DNA from 3 places in the Streptomyces sp. Wb2n-11 genome. Region 2 is predicted to be linked to each of the others. Evidence: riboswitches for the same ligand, from Rfam matches in the RefSeq annotation. Region 2 holds a riboswitch; each other region holds the start of a gene.

Region 1 (10,262 bases), 1.3 Mb from region 2:
CATCGGAACCCGTCAGGTCGGCCGGCCCCACGGTCAGGGTGCGGTGGACGGCCTCCAAACAGGCGGCTGCCGACGGGTGGCGCGGCTCGGACACCTCCGGCCCGGTCATCGTCGACCAGTGGCCGGCGCCGGCCGCGGACACGTACTGGCCGTACTCGGGCCCGGCCTCGTCCCCCGTGAGCCACGGCACCACCTGGGCCCCGTCCCAGTGGTCGCGCCGGTCGCTTCCGGAAAGCCTCGGGCGTACCGCCTCGGCCGGGGTGAGCAGCACCCCGTCCGGCAGGAACCTCCCGGAGCCGACCTCGCCCTCGTCCTCGTTCTCCTCGATGTACTGGTGCTCCACGCCGCCGCACAGCCGCCACAGAGCCGTCAGTTCCGCCGGCAGGCCGTATCCGAGGTACCGCGTCAGCAGGTCCCCGGCGGCGCGGACATCTTCTTCCGCGGCAGGCGGCAGCAGGGAGGCGTACGAAACGGGGGCGTGCACCCGCAGCCAGCCGGTCAGTTGCCGCCACGCGGCAGTGACCCGCTCGGCCTCGTCATTTCGTTCGGACATTCGCCCACAGCAAGGGGGAGGTTGTATCGCACCGCCGGTCTGTGGGCCGCGGCCACCACCGTGTTCCGTCCCGGTGTGATGGCGGTGAGGTGGGCGATGTCCCCGGGCATGGCCGCCCCGCCGTCGAGGCCGTCCCCGGACTGCTACAAGGTCGTGGCCGACGTACTGAAGGACCTGGCCGGGGCCGAGGAGACCGGCCGGGTCATGGACTACGCGATCCCGGCCGAGTGCACGGGCGAAGCCGGATCCGCCGGACTCCGGCCGTCGCCTTAGCCGATGAGGAAGCCGCGGACCGGTCGCGCCGGCGCCGTCAACGGCTCCCTGTCCTCGGCGAAGGAACCTCGGTGAAGGGACGGGCCGGCGGCCGGAACCACTCAGGTCACGAGGAAAGCTTCCTCAGGTCCGCGGCGAGTGAGGCGATGGCCGCCGGATTGCGCGGGCTTTCCACCAGCTCCGCGTAGTCGAGGACGACGATCCGGTCGTTCTTGACGGCCGAGACGCCGGCGAGCGGCGGGTAGGACTTCAGGAACTTCCGCTTCTGGTCCGCGGTGGTGTCCCCGTAATCGTTGATCACGATCACCTCGGGGTCACGCTCGACCACGGTCTCCCAGCCCACCGTCGCCCAGCTGTCCTTGAGGTCCTTCATGACGTGATCGCCGCCCGCCCTGGTGATGATGTCGTGCGGCCCGGCGTACAGTCCCGAGGTCAGCGGCTTGTCCCGCCCGTCGTCGTAGAGGAAGACGCGTGGGCGGTCGCTGCCCTTCAGGGCCTTCGACTGCGCTGCGGCCACCTGCTTCTCGAAGTCCGCGACGAGGGCCTCGGCACGGTCCTCGATGTCGAAGATCTTCCCCAGGTTCCGCATATCGGTGTAGAGGGCTTCGAGCGGCGGCATCACGCCGCGCGCCTTCCCCCGCCCGTTGCGGCACGACTCGCTCAGCAGGTACGAGTCGACGCCCACCTTCTCCAGCTCGGCGGGACTGAAGCCCTCCCCCTCGTTGAAGCCGTAGTTCCAGCCCGCGAAGACCAGATCGGCGCGGGCGTCGAGGACCAGCTCCTTGTTGATCGTCTTCTTCGAGAGCCACTCGGTCTTCTCGTAACCGTCCTTCCAGGCAACGGACGTGAGATCGCCCTTGTCGTCGGGCATCACATAGCCCGCCATGTGGCCCTCGAGCCCGAGCGCGAACATGATTTCGGTGATACCGACGTCATTGGTGACCACACGCTCCGGGGCCTTGTCGTAACTCTTCTTCCGACCGCAGTTCTCGACGGTCACCGGATAGTGGCCGCCGCCTGCCTCGGCACCGCTGTTCTCTGCGTCTTGAGAGGTGACCTGCGCGCCGCAGCCGGTGAGGAACAGGGCGGCGGCGAAGGCGAGTGCGGCGGGGCGTACGGGGTTCGGCATGGAGACAGTGGCTCCTCAGGAAGCGGGGTGGGTGGGCGGGAGACGGTCGAAGAGCAGTTGTACGGCGCCGGACTCGGGATGCGGTACGCGGTGTGCCCGTACGCCGAAGACCTCGGCCAGCAGCTCGGGGGTGAGCACGTCGTACGGAGCGCCGGAGGCGACGATCCGGCCGCTGTCGATGACATGGAGCAGATCGCAGTGGAGTGCGGCGAGGTTGAGGTCGTGCAGTGCGGTGAGCACGGTCAGCCCGCTGCCGCGCACCAGGGCCAGCACGTCCAGCTGCTGGGCGATGTCCAGGTGATTGGTGGGCTCGTCGAGCACCAGTACCCGAGGCTGCTGAGCGAGCGCGCGGGCGATCAGGACCCGCTGCTTCTCACCGCCGGAGAGGGTGAGGAAGCCACGGCCGACGAGATGACCGGCGCCGACCTGCGCCAGGGCGGCCTCGCACGTCCGCCGGTCCTCGTCGGTGGTCCGGGCCACCGACCGCTGGTGCGGCAGCCGCCCCATCGCCACGACTTCGGCGACCGTGAAGTCGAACTCGGTGACCACCTCCTGGGGCAGTGCGGCCAGCCGACGGGCGCCTTCGCGCGCGCTCAGGGCGTGGAGGTCAGCGCCGTCGAGCCGGACTGTACCGGCCGAGGGACGCAGGGCCCGGTAGACGCAGCGCAGCAGGGTGGATTTCCCGCTGCCGTTGGGCCCGACAAGCCCGACGACCTGCCCGGCGGCCGCTCGCAGCGTGGCCTCCCGCACCAGCCGCGCACCGGAGATCTCGACCGTCAGTTCATCGATGTCGATCCGCATCACGCGCCTCCGAAGGTGTAGGAGCGGCGGCGCATCAGCAGGACGAAGCACGGCACACCGATGACCGCGGTCAGTACGCCCACCGGCAGCTCGACGGGCGCGAGCACCACGCGCGACAGGATGTCCACCCAGATCAGCAGGACGGCGCCCGCGAGGGGCGCGACGGCCAGCAGCCGGCGGTGGTCCGCGCCGACCAGCATCCGTGCGGCGTGCGGGACCATCAGTCCGACGAAACCGATCGCACCGCTCACCGCCACCACCGCCCCGGTGACGGCCGCGCAGACCAGGAAGAGTTCCTTGCGCAGCTTCCCCGCGTCCACCCCCAGGGCGGCCGCGGTCTCGTCGCCCATCGCCAGGGCGTTCAGGCGGCGCGCCGACACGGTGAGGTGGGCGAGGCCGGCGAGTACGGCTCCGGCGGCGATCGGTACGGAGGCCCAGTTGGCTCCGCCGAGGCTGCCGAGCAGCCACATCATCGCGGAGCGGGCCGCCTCGCCACGCTCGGCCGCGAACACCATGAACGTCGTGACGGCCGAGAAGCCGTAGTACATCGCGGTGCCCGTCAGGACGAGCCGCAGTGGGGTCAGGCCGTCAGCGGTGCGGGCGATGGCGTACACCAGCGTCATGGCGAGGAGCGCGGAGAGGAAGGCCGCCGTGGACAGGGCCCAGAGACCGAGCGCGCCGAAGGCTCCGAACAGGAGCACGGCGTTGGCGCCGACGGCCGCGCCCGAGGAGATGCCGAGCACGAACGGGTCGGCGAGAGCGTTGCGGACCATGGCCTGCACGGCGACGCCGATGGCCGACAGGCCGGCCCCGACGACTGCGGCCAGTACGGCCCGCGGAAAGCGCAGTTCCCACACGATGGTGTACGCCGGGACCTGGTCGGGGGATATGAGGCCGCCTGTCAGTCCGGCCCACAGATAGCGCAGCACTTCCCCCCAGGAGAGCCCCGACGCCCCGATGCCCGCCCCGCAGAGGATGGAGAGCACAAGCGCGGCGCACAGGGCGGTGAGGAGGAGCGGAAGTGACACGCGCTGGGGCGGCGCGGGGCCGGCGCCGGCGCGGGGCAGGTGCGGCGGCAGGGCGGGTTTGAGTTCGAGGGGTGTGGCCACGGGCGGTTCGCTTTCGCCTCGGGCCGTGCACCTGCGTGAGCAAAGGAGCGGCCCGGGACGCCGGGCGCCCTGCGCAGCGCCCTCTCGCAGTCCACGGCGAATTGACAGGAGCCATCACCACCGCGGGTAATCGGGCTTACGGGGCCACGTGTCGGGCTCCGCCTACCGTTGCGGGTCAGCGCCGGACTTCGACCGGACTTCCCCCGCGGGGCGCTTGCAGCTTAGCGCCTACGGAAGGGAGCCCCGCCAGGGGAGAATCCGGTGCAAACCCCGTCGTGCACGCGCAGCGTGGCCAGGTCCGCGCCGGCGTCTGCGGCTTCCGCCCGCGGCCGGCCCCGACGAAAACCGGCACGCCGCGCGCGCCTGCCCGCCCACCGGGCCGGCAGCCTCAAGCTGACGCCACGGTTCTCCGGCCCCGGACAGAGCGGCTCGCACACAGGGCCGCGGCCGGCCGGCGCGGGAGCTGCGGGCCTCCGGAGCGCCTCCGGGGTGGGGATGCTCCCCGCCCGGCCGAGCGGGGCACGGAGGTGTGCGCCGGCCCCGCCGTACGGCAGGAGCCGGGCCCGCCGGCCGGTCGGGGCGCATGGGACCGGGTGATCCGGCGTCTGTGGACCCGTACCGTCCCCGGGACGCCCGTCTGCGCTCTCTTCCGCCCGGCTCGTACGGGCTCAGAACGATCCGAAACAGCCCTGGGCGCGGCGACGACCGGCCGTGTCGTGGAGACTTGAGGAGGCGGGCGGCGGCCGCCGCCGGCCGGAAACCTCACAGCCGAGACACGGAGAGTGCGACAGAAGAGCCACGTCCTGCTGAAACACCCGCGGAAGCACCGGACCAAGGTCGACGAGGAGGACACGATCAACACCGCCGAAACGGACCGGCACCCGCTGGACTCCACCAGCGTCATGAACGCGAAGAAGACCCTCTTCGAACTCCTGGGCCGCACGGGAATGCTCCGGAGCGAAGCCGAAGAGCTGATCGCGCTCGTCGAGGCCGGCGCGATCGCAGACGCGCACAGCGAGGCAGAGAAGGAGAAGGGCGCCCCGGACGAGAAGGGGGAGTCGTACGGCATCGGCTGGCACGACGGCGCCCGGGCCGTCGGTGACGAACTCGCCCGCATCGCCGAGCGAGCCCTTGAGCGTGCCATCGGCCCGGCGATGTCCGGCTTCCCGCAGGACGGCGCGCGAGGCCGTCACCCCGTGGGGAGGGTGGACGTAGAGCGTGCGAAGGTCGCCGTGACGCCGCTCTACCTCGCGTTCAGTGACGTCTCGGACCTCGATCCCGAGGTGTCGGACGAGGTCCTCACCGCGGTACTCGGCACGATGAGCATCGTGGAACGGGTCGGGTACGCCGGCCGGCTGGAGCAGTTCACCGAGTCCCACCGGGAGCGGCTGGCTCAGTTGTACGCGCGGTACGGGCCCCGCAGCCGCATCGCCGTCCACGGCCGCTACTCCCTCCTCCACTCCCCCACGAGCATCGCCGTACTCGAACGCCTCGCCGCCGCACCATCAGCGTTCCGGACGGAATGGGAGCACGCGGAACTGCCTCCTGCATGGCTGGAAGGACTCGCGACCGCCTGGCGCGCGTCGGAGGCCCCGCCGGGCTGACGCCCGTCCCGGCCCTGGCTCGACGACCGTGCCGGAGGCGGGCCGCGGCCTCCGGTGAGGGACCGCGTGCCTCCTGTCCGCCGGGCGGGGTGGACGGGCACCGTCACGTCCGTCCCCCGAGTCCGCGTCTGCCTTCACCCAGCGCTTACGGCGCCGGGCCTGCCGAAGCCCACCGGCCACGCGCCCTTCGCGGCGACAGCCGCGCCGGGCCCGCCGGTGGCAGCAGACGGGCGCCCCGGACGCCGCTCGGACGCCGGCGCCCGAGGTCACGCGTCCGCGCCCTGGCGCACTGCCCCCGGCTGCGCGGTTCAGGCCGGGCCGGCCTGCGCGGGGGCGTCGTCCAGGAAGCCGCCCGACTGGTGCTGCCACAGCTTCGCGTAGGCGCCGTTCGCCGCGAGCAGCTGCCGGTGCGTGCCCTCCTCGACGATCCGCCCGCGGTCCAGGACGACGAGTCGGTCCATGGTGGCGACCGTGCTGAGCCGGTGCGCCACCACCAGTGCCGTCCGCCCCTCCATGAGGTGCCACAACGCCTTCTGGACGAGGACTTCGCTCTCGGAGTCCAGGGCGCTGGTCGCCTCGTCGAGCAGCAGGATCGGCGCGTCGCGCAGAATCGCCCTGGCGAGGGCGACCCGCTGCCGCTGTCCGCCGGACAGCTTGACGCCCCGCTCGCCCACCATGGTGTCGAAGCCGTCCGCCAGCGCGTCGGCGAACTCCGTGACGTGAGCCGCGTCGGCCGCGCGGCGGATCTCGGCGTCGGTGGCGTCCGGCCGGGCGAACGCGATGTTGTCCCGCAGCGTGCGGTGGAACATCGCCGGGTCCTGCGGCACGTAGGCGATCAGGCTGCGCAGGTCGGCCTGGCGCAGCGTGCTGATGTCCTGCCCGCCGATCAGGATCCGGCCGGCGTCGATGTCCGTCATACGCAGCAGCAGCCGGCTGAGCGTGGTCTTGCCACCGCCGGACCGGCCGACGAGACCGATCCTCGCGCCACTGCCCACCTCGAGGTCGAGGCCCTCGAAGAGCGGCTTCGCCCCCGCGTGGGCGAAGGTCACCTGCTCGAAGCGGACGTCGGCGGCCTTGGACAGCAGCGGCTCCGGCGACGCCGGGTCGAGCACGGTCGGCTGTGTCAGCAGCAGTTCGGTGAACTGCCCGGCCTCCGTCATCGAGCTTTCCAGACGGCGGTAGATCTGGTTGAACTCGAACATGATCCGCGTCGCGTTGGTGTAGTACGTGAAGGCGACCACGACCGCCTCCACGCCGTGCTCGCCCCCGCCGAGAGCGACCGCGAGCAGCAGGCCCATGACGTTGGTCAGCACGGACATCGGAGCGACCAGCGTGTCGATGCGCAGGTTGCCGTAATCCCAGGACTGCAACGTGAGCCGCCGTGACTCCGCGACACGGGACCGGTGTTCGGCGGCCTCGCGTTCCTCGGCGCCGAAGGCCCGGACCGTGTCCATGTTCATCAGGCTGTCGGCGACGTGACCCGACACCCGGGCGATCGCCTCCTCGCGCTGGTCGACGAGTGCCTGGCGGCGCCGGATGAGGGGCGTCACGCACAGCGCGGTCAGCGCGATCATCGCCAGGAGACCTACGACGAGCAGCGGTTCGTAACTCCACAGCACGACCGAACCGAACAGCAGCGGCACGAGGCTGCCCACGACCGAGAAGGTCAGAGTGTCGACGCACTCCTCGAAGCGGGAGGCGAAACTCAGGACCCGCTTGGTCAGCGAGCCGGCGAAGTTGTCGTGGAAGAACGTGGCGTCCTTGGCGAACAGCTCGTCCATGCCGATCACGTACAGGTGCTCGATGCCCCGGGCGTCAAGGCGGTTCAGGAAGTGCAGGCCGATGCGCCACAGCGCCTCCGCGAGCAGCAGGACTCCGGCGAAGCCGAGCACGTAAGGCAGCATCGGACCGAGGGCGGTACCGCCCTCGTCGGCGATGTGGCCGACGAGCTTCGCGACGATCAGCGGCGCGATGTAACTGATGCCGATGTTGCCCAGTGCCGGCAACAGCATCGCGGGGGCCGTCAGCCACCGGAGCCGGGCCAACTCCCGTCCGTAGTGACGCACTGCCAGGAGCACCGCTCCCCTGCCCGGCGGTTCCTCACGCGCTTCAGGCAATCCCGTCCCCACCTTGTGCGGTCGTGCGGCGAGCCCGCTCCACGCGTCTGCGGGGAGGCGGCGTTGCGGTACTGGCCGCGGAGCGATTCGGTTCGGTCGGATGCCCTCGGTCGGATCGTCTTCCGACAGGCCGGGCACAACGGCGGAGCCCCGCGCGGCTCGCGGCGACGTGTCGGCGCGAGTACGAAGGCCAGGAATCGCAGTGTCCCGCGACGGCGTCCGGACGGTCCACGCGTTTTTCCCGGCCATCGGAAACGTCGTGAACGCGTCAGCCCAGCCCCTGTCGACGTGTCGTTCACACCCGGGCGACGGTTGCGGAGCAATGCCGCCGATCCCTCCCCTTTTCCTGACCGAGCCTGACCGGACCCGGCTGGGACTCGTATCGCGATATAGCGCCAGTCCTCCGATCGCGCCGTCGGCCGCATCGCGCGAAGACCTTCGACAGGACCAGGAGACCCGCGTCCCGGGGAGATCCCGTCCCGGCCCCGTACCACCGCACCGCAGAGCTCCACGACGGCAAGGGCTACGACCGCGGCCACCTGCGGCAACGGCTGCGGGGGCCGGTGGACCGGCGGCGTGGGCTACCTCTTCGGCGGGTGATCGGCCAGGCCCGTGACGGAAGGGTGACCGTGGGCTGATTCGAGGATTTTCGCCGCACCGCGCAGGGCGGCGTTGTGGGGCCCGGGAACCGGCCGCACGGGCACGCGGAGTTCTCCGGTGAGCTGGTGGGCGAATTCGGGGCGCAGGGCGCCACCGCCGGCCAGGAGGACTCCGTTGCGGAGGGCGTCGAGCGTCTGGGAGGTGTGGTCCAGTCTGAGCATGTCGGCGACCTTCGCGGTCACCGCTTCGGTGACATCGCGGTGGGTGGCCGTGCGGTCGAGGTCGTCGGTGCCCAGGGCGATGCTGTGGGCGTCGGCGACGGCGCCGTCGTCGAGGAGGAATACCTCGGTGAGGTGGGCGCCGATGTCCACGATGAGCAGGGGACGGGTCATGTCTTTGCCGGCGCCCAGTGCGACGGCCGGGGCACTGGGAATGGTCAGGATGGTGCGTGGCCTGAGTACGTCCAGCGCGGTGCGCGCTGCCTTGCGGTAGGCGACGCCGCCCAGGACGGGTGTGGTCAGGACGATCAGAGGGCGGCCGGAGGCGGGGATGTGGCGGGCCAGGAGGCGTTCCAGCATCCGGGCGGTGCCCTCGGGGTCGACGATGGCGCCGCGCTGGATGGGGGAGGAGGCGCCGGTGCCCGGAAAGGTCACGGTGGGTGTGTCGAGGATGATCCCGCGGCCCCGCATCCAGGCCCTGGTGCGGGCGCTGCCCAGGTCGAGTGCGATACCCGGGCACAGCCGGCACACCGGCCGGGTTGCCCTCGGGAAGTGGCGGGTGGACGTGAAACCGGGGCGCACGGCGGTCACCGTCCCGCCTCTTTGACCTGCTGGCAGCGGGCGCAGTAGCGGGCTTGCGGCACGATCCTCAGGCGGTCCGGAGCGATGGGCTGCGTGCACAGGTGGCACCTGCCGTACTGGCCCCGGTCCATCCGCTCCAACGCGGCTTCCACATCGGCCAGGACCATGCGGGCGGAGGCGGCGAGTTTGATGTGGACCTCGATCTGTGCGGGGGCCTGCCGCCCGCGTATCCGGTCCGTACGCGTCTGCGCGGCTGCTCCGATCTGCTGCAACTGCTCCCGGCGGAAGAGCCGCTGCTCCTGCAGGCTCTCGCGCAACGCGGCGAGGTCGGCGGGGCTGAGGCCCGCACCGTCGACGCCGATGACCTGGTTCTTCACTTCTTCACGCCTCCCCAGGAGCGGAACACGAGAGCGATCCACTTGCCGCTGACGGCCGTTGTCAGGCGGAGCGGCGCTGGCACCCGACGCAGCAGCGCGCGTACGGCAGGATCTCCAGCCGTTCGACCGGGATGGGCTGGGCGCATTCCTGACAGGTTCCGTAGGTGCCGTCGTCGACGCGGCCGAAGGCGGCGCCGATGTCTTTCAGTACGCGCTGCAGGGAGTCCTTCTGCACGGCCATGGGATGGTCGTCCGCCTCCCGCCCGGCCTCTTCGATCGCCTTGAGCTGTACGAGCCGCGAGTCGCGCTCGTGCTCAAGTCGCTGGCGGGCCTCGTGGGCGGTGAGGCGTTCCGGGCGGGATTCGGGTCGGGCGGTGTCGAGCGGCATGGGGTCCGGTCCTTGTCGACGGCGGTGGTGTCCGCGGGGCGCGTTCGGGGGCGGGCGGGCCGGCGGGGCGCGTGCCACGACTGCGCGGCCATGGCGACGAGCCGGCTCCGGGGTTCTTGGCCCCCACCCTGGTCGGCCCGCCCGCGGAAGGCCATCGGCCGCGGTACCCATTTGCGGGGGGCTTGAGGATGTATGCGGCCGGGGGCAGCGCGCCCGGCCGCGGGGCGCAGATGGCTGGGCCATCCCCTCGACCCGGGCCCCGGGCTGCGGGCAGGCTGGTCGTCAGGGGCGGCATGGGGCCGCCTGCCACGAGCCGGTCGCCCGGCGCGGGCCCTGTCCAGTCGTAGCCGATAGTGGTGGGGACAGTACGATCAAGGAGGCTCAACCCGCTGTGTCCCTGTTCTGGCGGATTTTCGGACTCAATGCCCTTGTCCTGGGCGCGGCCACGGCGCTGCTGCTGTGGGCGCCGGTGACCGTCTCGGTGCCGGTGCTGCTCACCGAGGCCGTGATC
Region 2 (10,262 bases):
GACACACCGCCCCCCGCCTCGTGCGGCCCGTCCGGGCACGCCGGGTCGGGGGACCCGGGGTCGCAGGAGAACCTGCACCCGGCGACCACGGCCACCTCCGGCATCAGCGCCGCCAGGGCGCGCACGGCGGTCGACTTGGCGGTGCCCTTCTCGCCGCGCACGAGCACACCGCCGACGGCGGGCGAGACGGCGTTCAGCAGCAGGCCGAGCCGCAGGTCGTCCTGCCCGACGATCGCGGTGAAGGGGTACGGCGTACTCACGAGGAAACCTCCGCATCAAGCTGGTTCAGGGCATCGGGAACGCACTCCGGCCCGCTCACGCGTCACCTTCCAGGTCGCCTTCGAGCTCCAGGTAGGTGGCGCGCAACCGGTCCAGGGTTTCCTGGTCCGGCTCCGCCCACAGTCCCCGTTCGGCGGCCTCCAGCAACCGCTCCGTGATGCCCCTGAGCGCCCACGGGTTGGACTTCTTCATGAAGTCCCGGTTCTCCGGGTCGAAGACGTACTCGCTCGACAACTTCTCGTACATCCAGTCGTCGACCACGCCCGCGGTCGCGTCGTACCCGAAGAGGTAGTCCACCGTGGCGGCCATCTCGAAGGCCCCCTTGTAGCCGTGCCTGCGCATGGCCGCCATCCAGCGGGGGTTGACCACGCGCGCCCGGAACACCCGGTGCGTCTCCTCGCCCAGCGTCCGGGTCTTCACCTGGTCGGGGGTCGCGCTGTCGCCCACGTACGCCTCGGGCGACTCACCCGTCAGGTGCCGCACCATGGCGACCATGCCGCCGTGGTACTGGAAGTAGTCGTCCGCGTCGACCAGGTCGTGCTCGCGCGTGTCGACGTTCTTCGCGGCCACCGCGATCCGCCGGAACGCCGTCTCCATGTCGCCGCGCGCGGCCTTCCCCTCCAGGCCGCGCCCGTACGCGTATCCGCCCCACACCGCGTACACCTCGGCCAGGTCCGCGTCCGAGCGCCAGTTCCGCGCGTCGATCAGCGGCAGCAGACCGGCCCCGTACGCCCCGGGCTTGGAGCCGAAGATGCGGGCCGTCGCGCGCCGCCGGTCGCCGTGCTCGGCGGTGTCCTCGTCGGCGTGCGCGCGTACGAAGTTGCGGTCGGAGGGCTCGTCCAGCTCGGCGACGGCCCGTACCGCGTCGTCGATGAGCCCCACCACGTGCGGGAACGCGTCGCGGAAGAAGCCGGAGATCCGCACCGTCACGTCGATGCGCGGCCGCCCCAGCTCGTCCAGCGGCACGATCTCGAAGCCGGTCACGCGCCGCGACGCGTCGTCCCACACCGGACGGCAGCCCAGCAGCGCCAGGATCTCCGCGATGTCGTCGCCCTGGGTGCGCATCGCCGACGTGCCCCAGACCGTCAGGCCCACCGACTTCGGGTAGTCGCCGGTGTCCGTCAGGTACCGCGCGACCAGCGAGTCGGCGAGCGCCTGCCCGACCTCCCACGACAGCCGCGACGGGATCGCCTTCGGGTCGACGGAGTAGAAGTTGCGCCCGGTCGGCAGCACGTTGACCAGACCGCGCGTCGGCGACCCGGAAGGCCCGGCCGGCACGTAACCGCCGTCCAGCGCGTGCAGGATGTTGCCGATCTCGTCCGTCGTACGGGCCAGCCTCGGCACGACCTCGTCGCACGCGAACCGCAGCACGGCCACCGCGTCCGGCAGTTCGGTGCCCAGCACCTCGGTCACCAGGCCGGCGACCTCCGCCGCGTCCCAGCGCCGGTCCTCCATGCCCTCCGCGAGCCGCCGGCACAGCTGCTCCAGCAGGTCGATCGCGTCGGCGCCGGTCCGGGCCGGACCGTCGACCAGCGCGGTCAGCCCGTCCGCCACCTTGACCGCCGCGCCCGGCTCGCCCAGCAGCTCCTTCTCGGCCAGCCCGAAGTGCTCGGCCAGGCAGGCGCGCAGCCCCGGCAGCGCGTTGGCCTTGCCGCCCCACACCTGCGAGGCGCGCAGCACGGCCAGCACCAGGTTGACCCGGGCCTCGGCCTCCGGGCCGCCGCCCAGCACGTGCAGGCCGTCGCGGATCTGCACGTCCTTGATCTCACACAGGTAGCCGTCGATGTGCATGACGAACTCGTCGAAGTCGTCGTCGTCCGGCTGCTCGTCGAGATGCAGGTCGTGGTGGAGCTGCGCCGCCGTCACCAGCGTCCAGATCTGCGCCCGTACGGCGGGGGCCTTCGCCGGGTCGAGGTCGCTCACCAGCGCGTACTCGTCCAGCAGCTGCTCCAGCTTCGCCAGGTCGCCGTACGTGTCCGCCCGCGCCATCGGCGGCACCAGGTGGTCCACGACGGTCGCGTGCCCGCGCCGCTTGGCCTGCGTGCCCTCGCCCGGGTCGTTCACGATGAACGGGTAGACCAGCGGCAGCTCACCCAGCACCGCGTCGGGCCCGCAGCCCGCCGACAGGCCGAGGCCCTTGCCCGGCAGCCACTCCATCGTGCCGTGCTTGCCCATGTGCACGATCGCGTCCGCGCCGAAGCTGTTCTCCAGCCAGCGGTACGCCGCCATGTAGTGGTGCGACGGCGGCATGTCCGGGTCGTGGTAGATCGCGATCGGGTTCTCGCCGAAGCCGCGCGGCGGCTGGATCATCACGACGACGTTGCCGAACTGGAGCGACGCGAGCACGATCTCGTCCCCGTCGACGTACAGCTGCCCGGGCGCCTCGCCCCAGTGCTCCAGCATCCCGTCGCGCAGTTCCGGCTCCAGCTTGTCGAACCACGCCCGGTAGTCCGCGAGGGGTACGCGCGCGGGCGCCGCCGCCAGCTGCTCCTCGGTCAGCCACTCCACGTCGTGGCCACCGGCGTTGATGAGCCGGTGGATCAGCTCGTCGCCGTTGTCCGGGTGGCCCTCGACGGCGTACCCCGCGTCGCGCAGCGCGTCGAGCACCCGGATCGCGGAGGCGGGCGTGTCGAGGCCCACCGCGTTGCCGACGCGCGAGTGCTTCGTCGGGTACGCCGTGAAGACGAGCGCGAGGCGCTTGTCCTTGTTCGGCTTGTGGGACAGCCTGGCGTGGCGTACGGCGATGCCGGCGACGCGCGCGGCGCGCTCGGGATCGGCGACGTACACGGGAACGTCCCCCTCGCCCTGCTCCTTGAAGGAGAAGGGCACGGTGACGAGCCGCCCGTCGAACTCCGGGATGGCCACCTGCATCGCCGCGTCCATCGGCGACAGCGCCGCGTCCGACGCCTCCCAGGCGGCGCGCGACGACGTAAGGCACAGCCCTTGCAGGACGGGCACGTCGAGGTCGGCGAGCGCGCCGATGTCCCACGCCTCGTCGTCACCGCCGGCCGAGGCGTCGCTCGCGCGCGTGCCGCCCGCCGCGAGGACCGTCGCGACCAGCGCGTCGGCCCTGCCGAGCTCCCGGTACAGCTCGGGGTCGGCGCTGCGCAGCGAACCGCAGTACACGGGGAGGGCGTTGGCGCCCTTCGCCTCGATCTGGTCGCACAGCACGTCGACGAAGGACGTGTTCCCGGACAGCTCGTGGGCGCGGTAGAAGAGCACACCGACCGTCGGGCGCCCCTCGTCGTACGCACGCGAGCCGTCGCCGTGGACACCCCACTCGGGCATCTTCTGCGGCTCGGCGAAGCCCACGCCCGTCAGCAGCACGGTGTCGGACAGGAACCTGGCCAGCTCGACGAGGTTCCCGGGCCCGCCCTCGACGAGGTAGCGCAGCGCCTCGGCGACGACACCCGCCGGTACGGACGACTCGGCCATCAGTTCCGCGTCGGGCACGGTCTCACCGCCCAGCAGGACGGTCGGTATCCCGGACGCCTTCAGGACGGCAAGCCCGTCCTCCCAGGCGCGCTTGCCGCCGAGCAGCCGCACGACGGCGACGGAGGCGCCCTCGATCAGCGCGGGCAGTTCGGTGGCCGCGTCGATACGGGTCGGGTTGCCGATGCGGTACGGGGCGCCGGAGGCACGGGCCGCCAGCAGGTCCGTATCGGCGGTGGACAACAACAGCACGGTGCTCTCGGCGTTCTCGGCGTTCTCGGTGTGTTCAGTGCTCATGCGGGCGCTCCAGGTGCGATGAAGGGAAGTCCTGAGGGCGCGCCCGACTCGATGAGCCGCATCAGCGCGTCCGTATCCGCGTGTTCTTCGATCAGGTCGCCGAGGCGGTCGAGCTGCTCCTCGCGCAGTGCCCCGAACGAGGTGTCCGGCGCCGGCACGAAGCGACGCCCCGCGGCAGCCGCGACCTCGCGCAGGAAGGCGCGCCGGAACGCGTCGCTCTCCAGCGAGCCGTGCCAGTGGGTGCCCCAGACCGCCCCCACCCGGCAGCCGTCCAAGAAGGGAGCACCGCCCCCTACTTCCGCGACCCCGTGGTGGATCTCGTACCCCTCCACGGGCTCGCCGAGAGCCGTCCCGACCGGCCGCGCCAGTGTCTTCCCGACGGCGAACCGCACCCGGACCGGCAGCAGCCCGAGCCCGTCCACCGTTCCGGCCTTCGACTCGACGTCGTCCTCGATGCGCTCGCCCAGCAGCTGGAAGCCGCCACAGATGCCCAGCACGGGACGGCCTTCCGCCGCCCGCCGCGCCAGCGCGCCGGCCAGCCCGCGCTCGCGCAGCCACTCCAGGGCCCTCACGGTCCCGCGCGTGCCCGGCACGATCACCAGGTCGGCGTCGACGAGCTCCTCCGCCCGGTCCACGAACCGGACGACGACCCCCGGTTCCGCGGCGAGTGCGTCGACATCCGTGAAGTTCGACATCAGCGGCACGGCGCACACGGCGACCCGCAGCACGTCCTCCCCGACCGGCGGCGCGACGACCGACTCCCGCACGGCTCCCCGCAACGAGACCCGCAGCCCGTCCTCCTCGTCGATACCGAGGCCGTGCGCGAAGGGCAGCACGCCGTACGTACGCCGCCCGGTCAGCCCCTCCAGCATGTCCAGCCCGGGTTCGAGCAGCGAGACGTCACCGCGGAACTTGTTGACCAGGTAGCCCGCCACCAGCTCCTGGTCCTCCCGGCCGAGCAGCGCGGTCGTACCGAAGAAGGAAGCGAAGACCCCGCCCCGGTCGATGTCGCCGACGACGACCACCGGGAAGCGGGCGGCTCGCGCGATGCCCATGTTCACGATGTCGGTACGCCGCAGATTGATCTCGGCCGGACTGCCCGCCCCCTCGCAGATCACGGCGTCATACGTGCCCCGCAACTCGCGCAGACAGTCCGTCACGGTGCCGAGCAGCGCTTCCCGGTGCCCCCCGTGCGGCACTTTCCCGGGGGCCACGGCGCCTGATTGCTGCCGCGCCGCGGGCCCGGGCCCCCCGAAGAACCCGCGCGCGCTCATCTCGCCCACCGGCTTGCCCAGCAGCACCACCTGACTGCTGCGGTCACTGCCGGGCTTGAGCAGCACGGGGTTCATGAGCGCCGTCGGCTCCACCCGCGCCGCCTGCGCCTGCATGGCCTGCGCCCGCCCGATCTCCGCGCCTTCGCGCGTCACGAACGAGTTCAGCGACATGTTCTGCGCCTTGAACGGCGCGACCTTCACACCCTTGCGTACGAGCCACCGGCAGATCCCGGCCGTCACGACGCTCTTGCCGGCGTCGGACGTGGTCCCCGCGACGAGCAGACCGCCCCCCAGTGAACCGCTCATGCGTGTCCCTTTCCTGTGCGTGTGCCACCGCGCGCGCCGCGTCGCAGCGCACCGAGCACCAGCCGCCCTCCGACGGCCGCCGCCAGTGCGAGCGCCCCGACACGGCGCGACAGCCGCGCCGCCCGCTCGATGTCCGGTACGCCGACGGGCCGCCCGGCGGCGTTGAGCACGGGCCGGTGTTCGACCCGGCCCGCGTACGAGAGCGTTCCGCCGAGCCGCACGCCGAGCGCGCCGGCGAAGGCGGCCTCCACGGGGCCCGCGTTGGGGCTCGGGTGCTTGGCCGCGTCCGTACGCCAGGCCCGCACCGCACCGCGCGGATCGCCGCCCGCCACGACCGCGAGGGCGGCCGTCAGCCGGGCGCCGGGCCAGCCGGCCACGTCGTCGAGGCGGGCCGAGGCCCAGCCGTAGCGCAGGTATCTGGCCGATCTGTGCCCCACCATGGCGTCGAGCGTGTTGACGGCGCGGAAGGCCACGAGCCCCGGCACCCCGCCCAGGGCGCCCCACACCAGCGCGCCCACGACCGCGTCCGAGGTGTTCTCGGCGACGGACTCGACGACGGCGCGGGCGATCTGCTGTGCGTCCAGCGCCTGCGGGTCGCGCCCGCACAGGTGGGGGAGGCGTTCGCGGGCGACCTCGACGTCCCCGGCCTCCAGGGCGCTGCCCACGGCGCGCGCCTCGCGGCCCAGCGACGTACCTCCGACGACGGCCCAGGTGGCGGCGGCGGTCAGCGCGACGGCGGCGGCGGGGGAGCGGCGTACGGCACGGGAGGCCAGCACGGCGGCGCCCGCCGCGCCTCCGGCGCACACCAGGGTGTGCACCGCGCCCCACCCGCGGTGGTCACGCCACAGCAGGGACTCGACGGCACCCGCGGCCCGTCCGAACGCGGCGACCGGGTGCCCGCGGCGGGGATCACCGAGGACGAGGTCGCCGATCAGGCCGGCGGTGGCGCCGTACGCGAAGATGCGATCGGCACGCATGGCTCAGCAGGCCGATGCGCCTCGAAGCGCACGCGTCGTACGCACGGGAATGTCAGGACTGACAGGAACGACTGAACGGCAGCCGGGCATGGCGGTATGTCCTCACTCAGGGTCCGCGCCCTGGTTCGACGTGACCGGCGGTGAGAGTTCCTGGCTCCCGGGGACTTCTTCGTCTTCCCCGGTCACAGTGGCGGGACCGCGCCGGATTCGCACCGGACTTCCTCTCGTGCCGCCGTATTCGGCTCGGGCAGTCCACCACGCTCCGCGAACGTCGTCAACTTGCTGTTGACCTGCGACGGGGGAGTGTGCCGAGGCACACAGGAACCGCCCCGCCGATGGCCGGTAAAGGCCGGTGGCGGGGCGGTTCCGGGAGACTGCGGTCGTCGTGTCAGACGACGATCAGGTAGATCCCGTACGCCACGGCCGCCGCGCACAGCGCGAAGCAGGCGTAGGCGCCGGTGCGAACCATGACGGCGGAGCCGCCGCCCTGCGCGGAGGCGCTCTCCTGCTTGGAGAGGCCCACGATGCCGAGGGTGAACAGGCCCACCAGGGACACGGTGACCACGAGGCTCACGCCGAATACGGAGCCGAGAGCTGCCCAGTCGATGTTCATGCGATCTGTCCTCTGTCCTTACACCGGGGCCGGGCTGGCCGGCTCCGCGGAGCTGCCGGCCGGGGCCGGGATGGTCGTCTTGAGTTCCTCGGCGGCCAGGGAGGCGACGGCGCCGGCCGTGGGCGGCACGCTGACGGCGGCCATGGCCGTGGTGACCACACCGGCGGACTCGCCGGACTCGTCGTCGGTGACGTTGGTGTGGTCGACCGGCTTGCGGCGCGACAGGGCCCAGATGACGGCGGAGCCGCCGACGAGCAGGAAGGCCACCACGGCGATGCCCCAGGTGCCCTGCCCGGTGAGGAATTCGGCGCCCGCGGCGACCAGTCCCGCGGCCGGCAGCGTCAGACCCCAGGCGACGAACATCCGGGTGGCGGTGGACCAGCGGACCACGCCGCCCTTGCGGCCGAGGCCCGCGCCCATCACGGCACCGGAGCAGACCTGGGTGGTGGAGAGGGAGAAGCCGAGGTGCGAGGAGGCCAGGATGACGGTCGCGGCGCTGGTCTGGGCGGAGAAGCCCTGCGGCGGACGGAGGTCGGTGAGGCCCTTGCCCATGGTGCGGATGATGCGCCAGCCGCCCAGGTACGTACCGAGCGCGATGGCGACACCGGCGGAGACGATGACCCACATCGGGGGGTTCGAGCCGGGTGCGAGGACGTTGCCGGTGACCAGGGCGAGGGTGATGACACCCATGGTCTTCTGCGCGTCGTTGGTGCCGTGGGCGAGCGAGACGAGACCGGCGGAAGCGATCTGGCCGGCGCGGTAGCCCTTGGCCGTGGCCTTCTCGTCGGCCTTGCTGCCGAGCTTGTACGTCAGCTTGGTGGCCAGCAGCGCGGCGATGCCGGCGACGACCGGCGCGGCGATCGCGGGCAGCAGGACCTTGGTGACGACGACGTCGCCGTTGACGCCGGAGGCGCCGACCGACATCAGGGTGGCGCCGATGAGGCCGCCGAAGAGTGCGTGGGAGGAACTGGACGGCAGGCCGATCAGCCAGGTCAGCAGGTTCCAGAGGATCGCGCCGACCAGCGCCGCGAAGATCACTTCGGTGGTGATGCCGCTCTCGTTGACGAGCCCCCCGGAGATCGTCTTGGCGACCTCCACGGACAGGAACGCGCCGACGAGGTTCAGCACGGCGGACATGGCCACCGCCGTCTTGGGCTTGAGAGCGCCAGTCGAGATGGTGGTCGCCATCGCGTTGGCAGTGTCGTGGAAACCGTTCGTGAAGTCGAACACGAGAGCGGTGACGATCACGATCCCGAGGAGAAGCGTGATGTGTTCCATTTACCCAGGCAATCGTTTGAGGTCAGTGGCACGTGGACCGTAGGCAACCTGGGTGAACGGAAGGTGAACTGGGGCGGGCGGTGTGGTGACCCGGAACACATCGCGGCCATTCCGGTTGTGCCGGAACGGCGGAGGCCGGCGGTGACCGGCCGCAAGCGGGGGCCTCCAGCCCCTCGCGAGCCCCTTGAACCCGGCCCGGGAGCCGCCGAAGAGATCCTGGTCACTCGGCAGGCTCCCCTCCGGCTCTCCTGGCTCTCCCGGCCCTCCGGCCCGGCTGGCAGGATCTCCGCATGGCTGAGCAGCGGCAGGACGCGCGCGACGCGCGGGACGCGATCGAACGGGCATGGGACGACCTGGTGGCCACGGCCCGCAGGACAGTGCGGGAAGGGCTGGTGGTCGGCACCTCCGGAAATGTCTCCGTACGGGTCGGGGAGCTGGTCCTCGTCACCCCGAGCGGAGTCCCGTACGACCGGCTGCGGCCGGAGGACGCCGTCGTCGTCGACCTCGGCGGGAACCAGGTCCTCGGCGGCCTCGTCCCGACCAGCGAGCTCCCGATGCACCTCGCGGTCTACCGCACCACCACCGCCGGAGCCGTGGTCCACACCCATGCCGTGCACGCCACGGCCGTCTCCACCCTCGTCGCCGAGCTGCCCCTCGTGCACTACATGGCCGCGGCCCTCGGCGGCCCCGTCCGCACCGCCCCGTACGCCACGTACGGATCGCCGGAGCTGGCCGAGAACATGCTCGAAGCCCTGCGCGGCCGCTCCGGCTGCCTGCTGCGCAACCACGGCACCGTGACCTACGGGGACACCCTCGACCAGGCGTACGACCGCACCGCGCAGCTGGAGTGGATGTGCAGGCTCTGGCTCACCGCGAGCTCGGTGCCGGGGCGCGAACCGTCCCTGCTCTCCGCCGGACAGCTGCGCGAAGTACAGGAGAAGCTGAGCGGCTACGGCCAGCCCGGCTGACCCGACACGCGGCCGTCCGGCCCCGCCCACTGGCCCCGGGTCCCTCCTGTGCGGACACTGGAGCAGTGCGCCCGGCTACAGCGACGGCAGCGGCCGTCACCACACTCCTCGGCGTCGGCGCGGCAGCGGTCGCGGTCGGCCGCTACGCCGGCGACGCCGCACTCAAGGCGTCGCCCGGCAGGCCGCTGCCCCGCGACCCCCGCCTCACCGTGCACGCCACCGCGGCGGGACGGATCACCCTGACCCGCTGCCTGGCGTCGCTGCGCCCCGGCACGTACGGCATCGAGGGGCTCGGCGTCCACGCCGTCGTCGGCCCCGTCCTCGACGACGCGCCGCACACCGCGGACACCGTCGTACGCCGCCTGGAACGCGTCAGCCACGGCACGCTCGGCCCGGGCACCAGGGTGCGGCTCACCCCGCAGGTGTACGTCGGCGATCCGCGCACCGCACTCGGCCTCGACCACACCGACGTGGACGTCCCCGGCGAACTCGGCGCACTGCCCGCCTGGTTCCTGCCGGGCACCCGCGACACCTGGGTGATCACCGTGCACGGCCTCGGCACCACCCGCGCGCACCCCATGAACATCCTGCCCTTCCTGCTGGGCCAGCAGCTTCCCGTCCTCGACCTCGCCTACCGGGGCGACGCCGGTGCCCCCAGGCCGCCGGGCGGTCTCGGCCACCTCGGCGACTCCGAATGGCGCGACGTGGACTCCGCGATCCGCTACGCCGTCCGGCGCGGCGCGGAGCGCGTCATCCTGCACGGCTGGTCCACCGGCGCGGCCATGGCCGCGCACGCCGCGGTGCGCTCCCCGCTCCGAGACCGCGTCAGCGGCGTCGT
Region 3 (10,262 bases), 3.1 Mb from region 2:
GAAGTCGGGAAGGCGGGGCATGGCCACGGACGGGGGCGGCACGGAGACCGAGGGCACAGCGCCGGCACGTACCGCGCGCGTGCCCAAGTACTACCGGCTCAAGCGGCATTTGCTGGACATGACCGAAACCCTGCCGCCCGGGACCCCGGTACCGCCGGAGCGGACCCTGGCCGCCGAGTTCGACACGTCGCGCACGACGGTGCGCCAGGCGCTCCAGGAGCTGGTCGTCGAGGGCCGCCTGGAGCGGATCCAGGGCAAGGGCACCTTCGTGGCCAAGCCGAAGGTCTCACAGGCGCTGCAACTCACCTCGTACACCGAGGACATGCGGGCGCAGGGCCTGGAGCCCACCTCCCAGCTCCTCGACATCGGTTACGTCACCGCCGACGACACCCTCGCCGGACTGCTCGACATCAGCACGGGCGGGCGGGTCCTGCGGATCGAGCGGCTGCGGCTCGCGAGCGGTGAGCCGATGGCGATCGAGACGACGCACCTGTCGGCGAAGCGCTTCCCGGCCCTGCGCCGCTCGCTCGTCAAGTACACGTCGCTCTACACGGCGCTGGCGGAGGTGTACGGCGTCCACCTCGCCGAGGCCGAGGAGACGATCGAGACCTCGCTGGCCACCCCGCGCGAGGCCGGGCTGCTCGGTACGGACGTGGGCCTGCCGATGCTGATGCTGTCCCGGCACTCGATCGACGGGAACGGCGAGCCGGTGGAGTGGGTGCGCTCGGTCTACCGCGGCGACCGCTACAAGTTCGTGGCCAATCTGAAGCGGCCGACGGACTGACACGGCGGCCGCCGTCCGGGCGGCGTTCTGGTACGGCTCTGACCTGCGGTGGTCGGGCCGTGTCCGTACCGATATGCGGACAGGGGGTTACGGACGGCGGTCACAGCACCTAGATTTCGCGCACGTTACGAGTAGAGATCGCGCGAGGGGACGGATCGTCATGCCGGAGTCGACATCGCCAGCCGAGAGGCAACGGGCCCTGTCCCCGAAGTCCATCGCCGTATGGGGCGCCGTGGCCCTCGTCGGCGCCATCGCCTGGGCCGTGCTCGCCCTCTCGCGCGGTGAAGAGGTCTCCGCCGCCTGGATGCTGGCGGCGGCCCTCGGCTCGTACGCCATCGCGTACCGCTTCTACTCGCGCTTCATCGCCCACCGCGTCCTGAAGGTCGACAAGAACCGGGCCACCCCCGCCGAACGGCTCGACAACGGTGTCGACTTCCACCCCACCGACCGCCGCGTGCTGTTCGGCCACCACTTCGCGGCCATCGCGGGCGCGGGCCCGCTGGTCGGCCCCGTACTCGCCGCGCAGATGGGCTACCTGCCCGGCACGATATGGATCATCGTCGGCGTCATCCTCGCCGGCGCCGTCCAGGACATGGTGACGCTCTTCTTCTCCACCCGCCGCGACGGCCGTTCGCTCGGCCAGATGGCGCGCGACGAGATCGGGCCGTTCGGCGGCGCGGCCGCCCTGGTCGCGGTCTTCGCCATCATGATCATCCTGCTCGCGGTGCTCGCCCTGGTCATCGTGAACGCGCTCGCGCACTCGCCGTGGGGCGTGTTCTCCATCGGCATGACCATCCCGATCGCCCTCTTCATGGGCGTCTACCTGCGCGTCCTGCGCCCCGGCCGGGTCAGCGAGGTCTCCGTCATCGGCGTCGTGCTGCTGCTGCTCGCGATCGTCTCGGGCGGCTGGGTCGCGGAGTCCTCATGGGCGGACACGTTCACGCTGGAGCCGGGCACGCTCGTCATCTGGATGATCGTGTACGGCTTCCTCGCCTCGGTCCTGCCGGTGTGGCTGCTGCTGGCCCCGCGCGACTACCTCTCCACCTTCATGAAGGTCGGCACCATCGGGCTGCTCGCCCTCGGCGTCTTCATCGCGCTGCCGACGATGAAGATGCCCGCGGTCACCGACTTCGCGACCAGTGGCACGGGACCGGTCTTCGCCGGCTCGATGTTCCCGTTCGTCTTCATCACCATCGCCTGCGGCGCGCTCTCCGGCTTCCACTCCCTGGTCTCCTCGGGCACCACCCCGAAGATGGTCCAGAAGGAGACGCAGATCCGGATGATCGGCTACGGCGCGATGCTGACCGAGTCGTTCGTCGCGGTGATGGCGATGATCACGGCGTGCATCATCGACCCGGGCCTGTACTTCGCCATCAACTCGCCGGTCGGCGTGGTCGGGGACAGCGTCCGGGCGGCGTCCGAAGCGGTGACCAACCTCGGCTTCTCCATATCCCCGGAGGCCCTGGCCCAGGCGGCGAAGGACGTCGAGGAGCAGAGCCTGCTCTCGCGCACCGGCGGCGCGCCGACCTTTGCGCTCGGCATGTCGGAGATCTTCTCCGCGGTCGTCGGCGGCACCGCGATGAAGGCGTTCTGGTACCACTTCGCGATCATGTTCGAAGCGCTGTTCATCCTCACGACGGTGGACGCGGGCACCCGCGTCGGGCGCTTCATGCTCCAGGACATGCTGGGCAACGTCTACAAGCCGTTCCGCGAGGTCAGCTGGAAGCCGGGCGTCTGGTTCGCCAGCGCGGTCGTGGTCGGCGGCTGGGGCTACTTCCTGTGGGTCGGCGTGCACGACCCGCTGGGCGGCATCAACCAGCTCTTCCCGCTGTTCGGCATCGCGAACCAGCTGCTGGCCGCCGTCGCCCTCGCCGTCTGCACCGTGCTGCTCGTCAAGTCCGGCCGCCTGAAGTGGGCGTGGGTCACCGGAGTGCCGCTCGCCTGGGACGTGGCGGTCACGCTCACCGCCAGCTGGCAGAAGATCTTCTCGGACGACGTGAAGGTCGGCTTCTTCGCCCAGCGCGACAAGTACCAGGCGGGCATCGACTCGGGCCAGGTGCTGCCGCCCGCCAAGAACATGGACCAGATGCACACCGTCGTCACCAACTCGACGGTCGACGGCGTGCTGTGCGCGCTCTTCGCGGTCCTCATCGTCGTGGTGCTCGCGGACGCCGGCCGGGTCTGCCTCAAGGCCGTCCGCGCCCCCGAGAGCGTCAAGCTCCATGAGGCGCCGTACGTCGAGTCCAGGCTCGTCGCCCCCGCCTCGATCATCGCGACCAAGGAGGAGAAGGCCGAACTGGCCGCGGCCGGCGTCGGTCCGGAGGGCGGCACCCGCAAGGAGGCCGCGGCGGCCGGCGCGGGGACCCCCGAATGACCCTGACGGGCGTGCGCCGCGCGGCGGGCCGGATCCGCTGGTACGTCCGCGAACTGACCGGCGAGGCGACGTACGACCGGTACGTGGCGCACGCGAGGTCCTGCGACCCCGAGGCGCCGGTCATGTCCCGGCGCGCGTTCGAACGCAGCCGCACGGACGCCCGGGAGGCGGACCCCCGCGAGGGCTTCCGCTGCTGCTGAGCGATTTCCACGGGCCGCCGCGTCCCCTTCGGGGGGCGCGGCGGCCCGTCGTCGTCAGCGCACCCACTCCTTCAGCGCTTCGGTCTCCAGGGTGATCCCCACCGGGCCGGGCAGCGCCACGGGCTTGCCGAACGGGACGATGTGCGCGTTCTCGTACCGGACTCCGTCGGGCTCGCTGTAGACCGTCACCTCGCAGGCGTCCCGGTCGATGAGCAGGTAGACCGGGATGCCGGTCTCGGCGTAGGCGCGGGGCTTCTCCACCCGGTCGCGCTGGTCGGTGTCGGTGTCGGTGTCGTACGAGGTGACCTCGACGGCCATCAGCACGGAATCGGGATCGGCCCACTCCCCCTGCCCGACGAAGGCGCCGCTGGGCGCGAGAGAACCGTCGGGCCGGGCGCGGCCCTTCCGGTATGCCTGCACCTTCAGTCCCTGGTCGGGATAGAGCCACAGCTCGGGCCGCGACTGCATACAGATGCGCGTCAGCCACTCGATGATCCGTCCGTGGTCCCCGTCCGGCACAACCCTGCTCCTCAGCCTCCCGTCGATGAGTTCCAGCCGCACGCCCTCGGTCGTGCGGGCCAGTATGCGCGTGGCCTCGTCGAACTCTTCGGGGAACAGGTGGGGCCGGTCGGCGGTCGCTGCCATGGGGCGTACCTCCTTGTGCTCACGACGATAGCGGAGCGCTGTGACAGCCGCCCTCACACTTCCCGGGTGACACAACATGTGGGGGCCGCATCATCCAACGGCCCCCACATGTATGCTCGTGCTCGCTGTCGCCGCAGGGGAATCCGGTGCGAATCCGGAACTGTCCCGCAACGGTGTGATCGGTGCGCTTTTGCGCACCCAGGAGTCCGAGGACCTGCCGACGGCGTATCCGGCTCGACCGAACCGGATACCGACACGTCCGGGCCTCGCGGTTGGGCCGGTGGACGCTACGCGGTGTGCCGCCCTCAGGGGTGACGTGTGCCCGTACGCCCCCCGTTCCCCGCCGGCCCCGAGCCGAGCGAGGGAGAGCACCCCGTGACCATCGCGCCAGCCGATCCGGCAACTGCCACGGAGCCGACGGGTTCAACGGAGTCGGCGCAGTCGCCCGACGGCCCCGGGACCGCGCTCCTGCGGACCCTCACCGACCTGACCGCCGACCTCCCCGACACCGACCCGGGCAGAGTCGCCGCGGCCGCCCTGCGCGGCCGCAACGCGGCGTCGGACGCGGCCGAGTTGCGGGGACTCGCCACCGACGCCGCCGCCGGGCTGATCTCCGAGGACCCGGCGTACTCCCGCCTCGCGGCCCGGCTGCTGACCCGCACGATCCGGGACGAGGCGGCTACGCAGGGCGTCCGCACCTTCTCCGAGTCGGTCTCCGTCGGCCACCGCGAGGGCCTGATCGCCGACCGTACGGCCGAGTTCGTGTCCGCCCACGCGGCCCGCCTCGACGCGCTGGTCGACCCGGCCGCCGACGACCGCTTCGGCTACTTCGGCCTGCGCACGGTCTACAGCCGCTACCTCCTGCGCCACCCGATCACCCGACAGGTGATCGAGACCCCGCAGCACTTCATGCTGCGCGTGGCGTCCGGTCTGGCCAAGGACGGCTCCCCCGCGGCCGCCGACGAGGTCGCCGCGCTGTACCGCCTGATGAGCCGCCTGGACTACCTGCCGTCCTCGCCGACGCTCTTCAACTCCGGTACGCGCCACCCGCAGATGTCCTCCTGCTACCTGCTGGACTCGCCGCTCGACGAGCTCGACTCGATCTACGGCCGCTACCACGAGGTCGCGCGCCTCTCCAAGCACGCGGGCGGCATCGGCCTCTCGTACTCCCGCATCCGCGCCCGCGGCTCCCTGATCCGCGGCACCAACGGCCACTCCAACGGCATCGTCCCCTTCCTGCGCACCCTCGACTCGTCCGTCGCCGCCGTGAACCAGGGCGGCCGGCGCAAGGGCGCGGCCTGCGTCTACCTGGAGACGTGGCACGCGGACATCGAGGAGTTCCTGGAGCTGCGCGACAACACGGGCGAGGAGGCGCGGCGTACGCACAACCTGAACCTCGCGCACTGGATCCCCGACGAGTTCATGCGCCGCGTCGACGCGGACACCGACTGGTCGCTGTTCTCGCCCTCCGACGTCCCCGAGCTCGTCGACCTGTGGGGCGACGCGTTCGACCGGGCGTACCGCAAGGCAGAGGCGGACGGCCTGGCCCGTACGACGATTCCCGCGCGCCAGCTGTACGGACGGATGATGCGCACCCTGGCGCAGACCGGCAACGGCTGGATGACGTTCAAGGACGCGTCGAACCGTACGGCGAACCAGACGGCGGAGCCCGGCTCGGTGGTCCACTCCTCGAACCTGTGCACCGAGATCCTGGAGGTCACGGACGACGGGGAGACGGCCGTCTGCAACCTCGGCTCGGTCAACCTCGGTTCGTTCGTGACCGGGAACGGCGACATCGACTGGGAGCGCCTGGACGAGACCGTCCGTACGGCCGTCACGTTCCTCGACCGCGTCGTCGACATCAACTTCTACCCGACCGAGCAGGCAGGCCGCTCCAACGCCAAGTGGCGTCCGGTGGGCCTGGGCGCGATGGGTCTCCAGGACGTCTTCTTCAAACTGCGTCTGCCCTTCGACTCCCCCGAGGCCCTCGCCCTCTCCACGAGGATCGCCGAGCGCATCATGCTCGCCGCGTACGAGGCGTCCTGCGACCTCGCCGAGGTCAGCGGCCCGCTCCCGGCCTGGGAGAAGACCCGCGCGGCGCGCGGCGTCCTGCACCCCGACCACTACGGCGTCGAGGTCACCTGGCCCGAGCGGTGGGACGCGCTGCGCGCCCGTGTCGCCAAGACCGGAATGCGCAACTCCCTACTCCTCGCGATCGCTCCGACCGCGACCATCGCGTCCATCGCGGGCGTGTACGAGTGCATCGAGCCGCAGGTCTCCAATCTCTTCAAGCGCGAGACGCTCAGCGGTGAGTTCCTCCAGGTCAACGCCTACCTGGTGGAGGACCTGAAGAAGCTCGGTGTCTGGGACGCCCAGTCCCGCGAGGCGCTGCGCGAGTCCAGCGGCTCGGTGCAGGGCTTCAGCTGGATCCCCGAGGAGGTGCGGACGCTCTACCGCACCGCGTGGGAGATCCCGCAGCGCGGCCTGATCGACATGGCGGCGGCCCGTACGCCGTACCTCGACCAGTCGCAGTCCCTGAACCTCTTCCTGGAGACGCCGACCATCGGGAAGCTCTCCTCGATGTACGCGTACGCCTGGAAGAAGGGGCTGAAGACGACGTACTACCTGCGCTCGCGCCCCGCGACCCGCATCGCCCGGGCCGCCGGCTCCGGCGCGACGGCCGCGGCGCCCGCCACCCCCATCCCCGTACAGCAGGCCACCGCGCCCGACGCGGACGCGATCGCCTGCTCCCTTGAGAACCCCGAGTCCTGCGAGGCGTGCCAGTAATGTCGACCAACCCCGACAAGAACCTTCTCGACCCGGGCTTCGAGCTGACGCTCCGCCCCATGCGCTACCCGGACTTCTACGAGCGCTACCGGGACGCGATCAAGAACACCTGGACGGTGGAGGAGGTCGACCTCCACTCGGACGTCGCCGACCTCGCGAAGCTCTCGCCCGGTGAGCAGCACATGATCGGCCGGCTGGTCGCGTTCTTCGCGACGGGCGACTCGATCGTCTCCAACAACCTGGTGCTGACCCTCTACAAGCACATCAACTCCCCCGAGGCGCGCCTCTACCTCTCGCGCCAGCTCTTCGAGGAGGCCGTGCACGTCCAGTTCTACTTGACGCTGCTGGACACCTACCTCCCCGACCCGGACGACCGCGCGGCGGCGTTCGACGCGGTGGAGGAGATTCCCTCGATCCGCGAGAAGGCGCAGTTCTGCTTCAAGTGGATGGACTCGGTCGAGAAGATCGAGCGCCTGGAGACGAAGGCCGACCGCCGCCGCTTCCTGCTGAACCTGATCTGCTTCGCGGCGTGCATCGAGGGACTGTTCTTCTACGGCGCGTTCGCGTACGTCTACTGGTTCCGCTCGCGCGGCCTGCTGCACGGCCTGGCGACCGGCACCAACTGGGTGTTCCGCGACGAGACGATGCACATGAACTTCGCGTTCGAGGTCGTGGACACCGTCCGCAAGGAGGAGCCGGACCTCTTCGACGACGCCCTCCAGCAGCAGGTCACGGACATGCTGAAGGAGGCCGTCGAGGCGGAGCTCCAGTTCGGCCGCGACCTGTGCGGTGACGGCCTGCCCGGCATGAACACCGAGTCGATGCGCGAGTACCTCCAGTGCGTCGCCGACCAGCGCCTGGAGCGCCTCGGTTTCGCCCCGGTGTACGGCTCGCAGAACCCGTTCTCCTTCATGGAGCTCCAGGGCGTCCAGGAGCTGACGAACTTCTTCGAGCGCCGCCCGTCGGCGTACCAGGTCGCGGTCGAGGGCTCGGTCGCCTTCGACGACGACTTCTAGACCGCGAACGGGCGGTCGCCCCTGGCGTCGCGGAGGATCGTGCCCCACCAGAGAAGCTGGTCGAGCATGACCTTCGCGGCGCCGTGGGGTCCTTCCGGGTTCTTCAGGGTCCCGTCGGTGCTGAAGAGCTCGTAGTACCGGGGGAACGAGACGTAGTCGCGGACCGTGTGGGCGTGGAGCTCGTTGAAGACCTGGCGGAGCTGTTCGATGGCCAGGAGACCGCCGCTGGCCCCGCTGTAGCCGGCGAAGCCGACCGGCTTGGCCTGCCACTCGGTGCAGCACCAGTCGACGGCGGCCTTCAGCGAGGCCGGGAAGCTGCGGTTGCAGTCCGGCGTCAGCACGACCACCGCGTCGGCCGCCGCGAGCCGACGGGTGAGGGGCTCCATGCTCGCGGGGCGGGGCAGGTCCGGCTCCATCGCCGGCGGCACGGGCGGCGGCTCCAGCGGGATCGGCGCGTCCGCCAGGCCGACGAGGTCCACCTCGAACCGGCCGTGCTCCCGGGCCTGTCCGACGAACCAGTCGGCGACCACCGGGGCGAACCGGCCCTCCCTGACGCTTCCGACGATCACCGCGAGGCTGAGGGTCTCACTGGGCACGGCTGTGCTCCTTGTCCGGCGTACGAGGCGTACGAAGTGCGGAGGCGACCCGCGCTCCGGGGTCGTGTCCGTCAATCCGCCGGGCGGATCCAGGACCAGGAAGGCCGGGCCGTGACCGGTAGTGACAGGGCCACGATCCGGCCGGGGGCCGGTGTTGCGTTCACCGGGTGAGCGACAACGAGCTGGGCCTCTTCCTGCGCATCCGCCGCGAAGCCGTCACCCCCGCCGAGGTGGGCCTGCCCGCCGGCGCCCGCCGCCGCACGCCGGGTCTGCGCCGCTCGGAGCCGGCCACGCTCGCGGGCGTCAGCGTCGAGTACGTGACGCGTCCGGAGCAGGGGCGCGATCGCCACCCCTCCCCGCAGGTACTGTCCGCGCTGGCCGAAGCGCTCGGGCTGGCCGCGAGCGAGCGCATCCACATGCACCACCTCGTCAAGGGCGCCGACGCCGGTTTCGACTGCATGGGCGGCGCCTCCCCCGTCCGCACGGTGCGCCCCACCGTGCGGGCCCTGCTCGACCGCCTCGATCCCGCCCCCGCCGTGCTGGTCAACCGGCTGAGCGAAGTCCTCGCCCGGACGTCGGGGTACGAGCGGCTGGCGGGCCCGGTCGGCCTGCTGGACGGCAGTCCGCCGAACCCGGCCCGTTACGTGTTCACCGACCCCCGGGCACGCAGCACGTACCCCGGCCGGGGCCTCGTCGCCGACGAGCAGGCCGCGGCCCTCAAGCGGGTCCCCTTCCGGGCGGACGGCCATGTCACCCAGCTCGCCGACGAGTTGGCCGTCACGGGCGGCCCCGAATTCACCGGGCGCGTGGACACCCTGCCGGGGCTTCCCCGGTCCAGCGGCATCACGCGCCTGGTCCACCCCGAGGCAGGCGAGCCGAGGCGGGCGCACGAGACGCTCGAACTGCCCGCCGACGACCAGCGCCTCCTCGTGCACCTGCCCGCCGACGACAGCACGGCCGCCGCCCTGGACCGCCTCACCGGCCGCCGGCCGGGGGCACTGCGCGCGGTGCCGGGCTGACGCGGACCGCGCGGGGCCGTCAGGAGACGCCGCAGCTGGAAGCGGACCAGAAGCGGCTCGCGCGGTGGTCCAGGTGGGTGTGGTCGCCGTGGCCCGGGTAGCCGGGGCCGAGGATGCCGTTGAAGCCGTGGTTGCGGGCCTGCTTGGCCAGGGTGCACAGGGAGTGCGGGCCGGCGCCGAGGTCGGCGGCGTCGCCGTACAGGTGACGGCTGCTCGACGCCCCGCCCACCGCGTCGTTGCAGGCATGGGAGCGGAAGCCGCTGGTGACCCGGATGGACTGGTCTCCGAGGGCGTGCCGGAGCGCTTCCAGCTTCCACATGGTGCGCAGGGCGTTCGACTTGGCGGTGGCGGCGCTCACCGCTCCGCCGGACCAGGTGTCGTTGCAGTTGTTGAGCTCGGCGTACGAGAAGTGGACGGGCGTGCAGTCGTCGTCCTGGAGGGCGTAGAGCTTGCTGAAGGTGGCGGGACCCGCGACGCCGTCCGAGGAGAGCCCGTAGGCGGACTGGAAGCGCTTGACGGCGGCGGTGGTGGCGGGGCCGTAGTCGCCGTCGACGGCGAGCACCGCGCCGTAGCCCGGGTAGCCGCCGAGCCGGATCTGGAGCTGGGTGACGTCGGCTCCGGTGGCGCCCTGGGAGAGGGTGCGGGACCAGGTGTAGCAGCCGTCGGCGTGCGCGGTGCCCGCGGTGGCGACCGCACCACCCAACGCGGCAATCATGAGCATGACAAGACAGAGGACGGATCTCGCCGTACGCCGGAACATGGGACCTCCATACCGAGGAGCACAGGAGCGGGGCACGCCCGAGACTGACGTGTCCGCGCACGCACGTCAACAGGGCGACTG

Evidence for each region. Region 2 has a riboswitch for cobalamin ahead of BN1555_RS24885 (cobalamin biosynthesis protein). Riboswitches for the same ligand answer to the same signal wherever they lie in the genome.
Region 1: linked by a shared signal. The riboswitch ahead of BN1555_RS30875 (FecCD family ABC transporter permease) and the one ahead of BN1555_RS24885 (cobalamin biosynthesis protein) in region 2 are both predicted to bind cobalamin.
Region 3: linked by a shared signal. The riboswitch ahead of BN1555_RS10490 (ribonucleoside-diphosphate reductase subunit alpha) and the one ahead of BN1555_RS24885 (cobalamin biosynthesis protein) in region 2 are both predicted to bind cobalamin.

What each region holds. Positions count from the first base shown of each region.
Region 1 is NZ_CVPB01000001.1:6,743,722-6,753,983, reverse strand. It holds gene BN1555_RS30895 (SMI1/KNR4 family protein) at 1-553, opposite strand, end outside; gene BN1555_RS30890 (hypothetical protein) at 575-826, shown strand; gene BN1555_RS30885 (ABC transporter substrate-binding protein) at 933-1,955, opposite strand; gene BN1555_RS30880 (ABC transporter ATP-binding protein) at 1,971-2,756, opposite strand; gene BN1555_RS30875 (FecCD family ABC transporter permease) at 2,756-3,823, opposite strand; cobalamin riboswitch at 3,969-4,116, opposite strand; gene BN1555_RS30870 (hypothetical protein) at 4,648-5,469, shown strand; gene BN1555_RS30865 (ABC transporter ATP-binding protein) at 5,778-7,547, opposite strand; gene BN1555_RS30860 (rod shape-determining protein) at 8,168-8,995, opposite strand; gene BN1555_RS30855 (TraR/DksA family transcriptional regulator) at 8,992-9,363, opposite strand; gene BN1555_RS30850 (TraR/DksA C4-type zinc finger protein) at 9,425-9,751, opposite strand; gene BN1555_RS30845 (HAMP domain-containing sensor histidine kinase) at 10,143-10,262, shown strand, end outside.
Region 2 is NZ_CVPB01000001.1:5,468,682-5,478,943, forward strand. It holds gene BN1555_RS24870 (putative cobaltochelatase) at 1-260, opposite strand, end outside; gene cobN (cobaltochelatase subunit CobN) at 316-4,008, opposite strand; gene BN1555_RS24880 (cobyric acid synthase) at 4,005-5,576, opposite strand; gene BN1555_RS24885 (cobalamin biosynthesis protein) at 5,585-6,565, opposite strand; cobalamin riboswitch at 6,689-6,838, opposite strand; gene BN1555_RS24890 (hypothetical protein) at 6,954-7,178, opposite strand; gene BN1555_RS24895 (inorganic phosphate transporter) at 7,197-8,456, opposite strand; gene BN1555_RS24900 (class II aldolase/adducin family protein) at 8,747-9,424, shown strand; gene BN1555_RS24905 (alpha/beta hydrolase family protein) at 9,490-10,262, shown strand, end outside.
Region 3 is NZ_CVPB01000001.1:2,374,051-2,384,312, forward strand. It holds gene BN1555_RS10470 (GntR family transcriptional regulator) at 20-784, shown strand; gene BN1555_RS10475 (carbon starvation CstA family protein) at 945-3,158, shown strand; gene BN1555_RS10480 (YbdD/YjiX family protein) at 3,155-3,358, shown strand; gene BN1555_RS10485 (Uma2 family endonuclease) at 3,413-4,003, opposite strand; cobalamin riboswitch at 4,099-4,240, shown strand; gene BN1555_RS10490 (ribonucleoside-diphosphate reductase subunit alpha) at 4,379-6,790, shown strand; gene BN1555_RS10495 (ribonucleotide-diphosphate reductase subunit beta) at 6,790-7,806, shown strand; gene BN1555_RS10500 (NADPH-dependent FMN reductase) at 7,803-8,402, opposite strand; gene BN1555_RS10505 (MmyB family transcriptional regulator) at 8,570-9,421, shown strand; gene BN1555_RS10510 (D-Ala-D-Ala carboxypeptidase family metallohydrolase) at 9,441-10,181, opposite strand.